One region of the Streptomyces sp. BBFR25 genome, then DNA from elsewhere that is predicted to be linked to it. Evidence: riboswitches for the same ligand, from Rfam matches in the RefSeq annotation. Region 1 holds a riboswitch; the other holds the start of a gene.
What was found. Region 1 has a riboswitch for S-adenosylmethionine ahead of ACGH52_RS11275 (aminotransferase class V-fold PLP-dependent enzyme). Riboswitches for the same ligand answer to the same signal wherever they lie in the genome.
Positions count from the first base shown of each region.

Region 2: linked by a shared signal. The riboswitch ahead of thrC (threonine synthase) and the one ahead of ACGH52_RS11275 (aminotransferase class V-fold PLP-dependent enzyme) in region 1 are both predicted to bind S-adenosylmethionine.

Region 1 covers NZ_CP172447.1:2,483,874-2,486,259, forward strand. The annotation lists gene ACGH52_RS11270 (glycerate kinase) at 1-69, shown strand, start outside; gene ACGH52_RS11275 (aminotransferase class V-fold PLP-dependent enzyme) at 1-1,376, opposite strand, end outside; SAM riboswitch class IV at 1,544-1,660, opposite strand; gene trpD (anthranilate phosphoribosyltransferase) at 1,749-2,386, opposite strand, start outside.
Region 2 covers NZ_CP172447.1:3,864,037-3,866,422, reverse strand. The annotation lists gene ACGH52_RS17460 (trehalose-6-phosphate synthase) at 1-139, opposite strand, end outside; gene ACGH52_RS17455 (glucosyl-3-phosphoglycerate synthase) at 225-1,169, opposite strand; SAM riboswitch class I at 1,311-1,458, shown strand; gene thrC (threonine synthase) at 1,476-2,386, shown strand, end outside.

The DNA of each region.
Region 1 (2,386 bases):
GTGCCCGCCGTGGAGGCGGGGGCGGCGGAGGTGGTGTCGGGCACGCAACGCCCGTCCTCGGTGCGGTAGTTCCAGCGGGCGCCGTCGCTGACCAGCTCCTTGACGGCGCCCACGAACCGCTCGACGTGCTCGTCCGGGGTGCCCGCGCCGAAGCTGACGCGGATGGCGTTGAGGGACTTCTCGCCGGGCGCCGCCTCGGGCGCCCCGCACTCGCCCTGCGTCTGCGGGTCGCTGCCGAGCAGGGTGCGCACCAGCGGGTGGGCGCAGAAAAGGCCGTCGCGCACGCCGATGCCGTACTCGGCGGAGAGCGCGGCGGCGAAGTGCGAGCTGTTCCAGCCCGCGACGACGAAGGAGAGGACGCCGACCCGGGGCGCGTCGTCCCCGAAGAGGGAGAGGACCCGCACCTCGGGCACCTCGGCGAGGCCCTCGCGCACCTTGCCGATCAGGTACTCCTCGCGGGCGACCAGCGTGTCGAACCCGGCCTCGGTGAGCGCCTTGCAGGCGGAGGCGATGGCGTAGGCGCCGATGACGTTGGGCGACCCGGCCTCGTGCCGCGCGGCGCTGTCGTGCCACCGCACGTCCACGCCGCCGTCCGCGCGCCGGGAGACGCTGCGGCTGGCGCCGCCACCGGCCAGGTACGGCTCGGCCTCGCGCAGCCAGTCGGCCCGCCCGGCCAGCACGCCGGAGCCGAAGGGCGCGTACAGCTTGTGCCCGGAGAAGGCGACCCAGTCGACGTCCAGGTCGCGCACGCTCACCGGGTGGTGCGGGGCGAGCTGGGCGGCGTCCAGCACGATCCGGGCGCCGTGCGCGTGGGCGGCGGCGGCCAGTTCCCGCACCGGCCACAGCTCGCCGGTGACGTTGGAGGCGCCGGTGACACAGACCAGGGCGGGCCCGTACGGCTCGCGGGCGGCGAGGGCCCGCTCCAGGGTCTCGACGGCCTGCGCGGCCGTGCGCGGGGCGTCGAGGTAGGTCACGTCGGCGTCCCGCCAGGGCAGCAGCGAGGCGTGGTGCTCGGTCTCGAAGACGAAGACCCGGCAGTTCGCGGGCAGCGCGGCGGCGAGCAGGTTCAGGGAGTCGGTGGTGGACCGGGTGAAGACCACCTGGTCCTCGTCCCGGCAGCCGAGGAACTCGGCGACGGTCCGGCGGGCGTTCTCGAACAGGTCGGTCGACAGCTGCGAGAGGTACCCGGCGCCCCGGTGGACACTGCCGTAGTACGGCGCGTAGGCGGCCACGTCGTCCCAGACCCGCTGGAGCGCGGGCGCGCTGGCGGCGTAGTCGAGCGCGGCGTAGGCGACCTCCCCGCCGGTGACGAGCGGCACGGTGACGTCCCGGCCGAGGACGGGCAGCGGGGCGGCGACAGCGGTGGGTACGGACATGACGGACTCCCGTGAGGACCAGCGCACGGCGGGGCGCTGTGAAAGTGAAGAGAAGAAGAGTGCGTGCGGAGGCGGGGCTCTGCGGCCCTATCGCATTCGCTGGTTCACGGAAGACTCCCTCGGACGACCAGGACCCCTGGCCCCACACTTTTCAAAAGCGTGCGAGGGGTCCGCGCTTGCCGTGGACCTTGCTGTCCACGACCTGGTCTTCACCCGGGGCACCCCGCCACGGACGGAGGGTTGCCGGACAGTCGGCCGGGGCCTCATGACTGTCACTCATGACCTGTCGAAAAACCTAGGGGAAAAGATCGGCGCCCCGCAACCCGAGTCCGGATCGCGGGACGCACGTCACATGTACTGCCGTACTACTGCTCAGGCGTTGCTGACGGCCACCCAACGCTCCAGCACCCGTCGGGCCGCCCCGGAGTCGATCGCCTCGGCCGCCCGGTCCATCCCGGCCCGCAGCTGCGCCGCCAGGGGCTCCTCCCCGGGGTTCAGGGCCACCAGGGCCGCCGCCGAGTTCAGCAGGACGGCGTCCCGCACCGGACCGGTCTCCCCGGCCAGCAGGCGGCGGGCGACGTCGGCGTTGTAGGAGGCGTCGGCGCCGCGCAGCGCCTCGACCGGCACCAGCTCGAGGCCGACGTCCCGCGGGTCGAAGGTCTCCTCGCTCACCCGGCCGTCGCGCACCGTCCAGACCCGGGACGTGGAGGTGGTGGTCAGCTCGTCGAGGCCGTCGTCGCCGCGGAAGACCAGGGACGAGTGGCCGCGCTCGGCGAAGACACCGGCGATGATCGGCGCCATCCGGGCGTGCGCGACCCCGATCGCCTGGGCCTTCACCCGGGCGGGGTTGGTCAGCGGGCCCAGGAAGTTGAACACCGTGCGGATGCCGAGCTGTCCGCGGGCCGCCGCCACGTGGCGCAGCGCCGGGTGGAACTTCACCGCGAAGCAGAAGGTGATGCCGGCTTCCTCGGCGACCTCCGCCACCCGCTTCGGCGTCAGCTCCAGATTGA
Region 2 (2,386 bases), 1.4 Mb from region 1:
GCCCGATGGCCGACAGCCCCGAGACCAGCCCGCCACCACCCCGTTTGGCGTGCAGCGACCCGTCCTCCCGCACCTCGTACGAGACGGGCCCCCGGTTGGAGGCGACCAGCACCTGAGCAGCACCGAACCTTGAAGCCATACGCCTCAACCTAGCCCGGCCCCTCACGCCTCAAACGTCGCCCCGTGTCACGCGGACCGTGATTCGGTCACCCGGCCCGCTGCCCTCACGCCACCCGCCGGGCCGCGTACTCCGCGATCTCCGTCATCGGGGGCCGTTCCTCGGTGTCCACGGCGTAGGTGTGCGGCTCGAAGCCGTCGACGCCGCGTTCGAACTGGGTGAGGGCCGGTCGGACCAGGTGGCCGCGGGCCAGCCGGAGCTGGGCGGTGCGGTAGATCGCGGCGGCCATCCGGCCCAGCGCCCGCCCGTCCTGGTGGCGGTGGACGCGGACCCCCACGTCGACCTGCGCGAGCGCGTCCAGGCCCACCAGGTGGAGGGCGTCGACCAGCATGCCCAGCTCGACGCCGTAGCCGACCGGGAAGGGGAGCCGTTCCAGCAGGGAGCGGCGGGCCGCGTACTCGCCGCCCAGCGGCTGGACGAAACCGGCCAGCAGCGGCCAGTGCATGTTGAGCAGCGGGCGGGCCATCAGCTCCGTGACCCGGCCGCCCTGGCCGGGAGCAGAGCCGAGCGGGCGGTCGTACATGGCCTTGACCAGGTGCACGTCCGGGTCGGTGAGCAGTGGGCCCACGATCCCGGAGACGAAGTCGGCGGAGAACTCGCGCAGGTCGGCGTCGACGAAGCAGACGATGTCCCCGCCGGTGACCAGCAGCGAACGCCACAGCACCTCGCCCTTGCCCGGCACGGCCGGGATGCGGGGGAGGATCGCGTCGCGGTGCACGACGCGCGCGCCGGCCGCCGCGGCCACCTCCGCCGTGCGGTCGCTCGACCCGGAGTCCACGACCACGACCTCGTCGACGAGCGGCACCCGCTCCACCAGCTCCCGCCGGATCACCGCGACGATGTCGCCGACCGTCGCCTCCTCGTCCAGGGCGGGGAGCACCACGCTGACCGACTGCCCGGTGGCGTGCTTGGCGGACAGAAGGTGCTGGACCGGCCGGTCCGCGGCCGACCAGGAGCGTGCGTCCAGCCAGCGCTCGACTTCTTCCAGCACGTCCCGGGGCTCCTTTGTGATCCATCTCGCGGTGCGGACGACTATCTCAACCGTCCTGGCCTTCGGTTACAGTCTTGAACAACGCGTGGGACCACCGCATGCCGGGGTCGCCGCGCGTACCAGCGAAGAACAACTTCATACCGCTCATCCAGAGGGGCAGAGGGATACGGCCCGATGAAGCCCCGGCAACCCTCCAGCCGGCTCTTGTCACGCAGATGTGGCGAGGCTCCCGGCTAGGGAAGGTGCCAAATCCGTCTCACGGCGAGATGCGTCGTGAGGAAGATGAGGAGAAAGGGCCTCGCCTCCATGGCTGTGCAGACTGCCGAAACCTCCACGAACCCCACCGACGGCACCGTCGACCTCGGCCCCGCCGCCGCGCTGAGCTGCCGGGAGTGCGGCCACCGGGTCCCGCTCGGACCGGTCTTCGCCTGCGAAGAGTGTTTCGGCCCCCTCGAGATCGCCTACGACTTCTCCGCCTACGACGCCGAGGAGCTGCGCAAGCGGATCGAAGCGGGCCCCGCGAACATCTGGCGCTACGCCCCCCTGCTGCCCGTCCCGGCCGACGTCGCGACCAAGCCGAACATCAACCCCGGCTGGACCAAGCTCGTCAAGGCCGACAACCTCGCCCGCGAGCTGGGCGTCACCGGCGGGCTGTACGTCAAGGACGACTCCGGCAACCCCACGCACTCCTTCAAGGACCGCGTCGTCGCCCAGGCCATCGAGGCCGCCCGCGCCTTCGGCTTCACCACCCTGTCCTGCTCCTCCACCGGCAACCTCGCCGGTGCCGTCGGCGCCGCCGCCGCCCGCGCCGGTTTCCGCTCCTGCGTGTTCATCCCGCACGACCTGGAGCAGGGCAAGGTCGTCATGGCCGCCGTCTACGGCGGTGAGCTGGTCGGCATCGAGGGCAACTACGACGACGTGAACCGCTTCTGCTCCGAGCTGATCGGCGACCCGGCCGGCGAGGGCTGGGGCTTCGTCAACGTCAACCTGCGGCCGTACTACGCCGAGGGCTCCAAGACCCTCGCGTACGAGATCTGCGAGCAGCTCGGCTGGCGCCTGCCCGACCAGCTCGTCGTGCCGATCGCGTCCGGCTCCCAGCTGACGAAGATCGACAAGGGGCTGAAGGAGCTGATCGAGCTGGGCCTGGTCGAGGACAGGCCCTACAAGATCTTCGGCGCGCAGGCCGAGGGCTGCTCGCCGGTCTCCACCGCGTACAA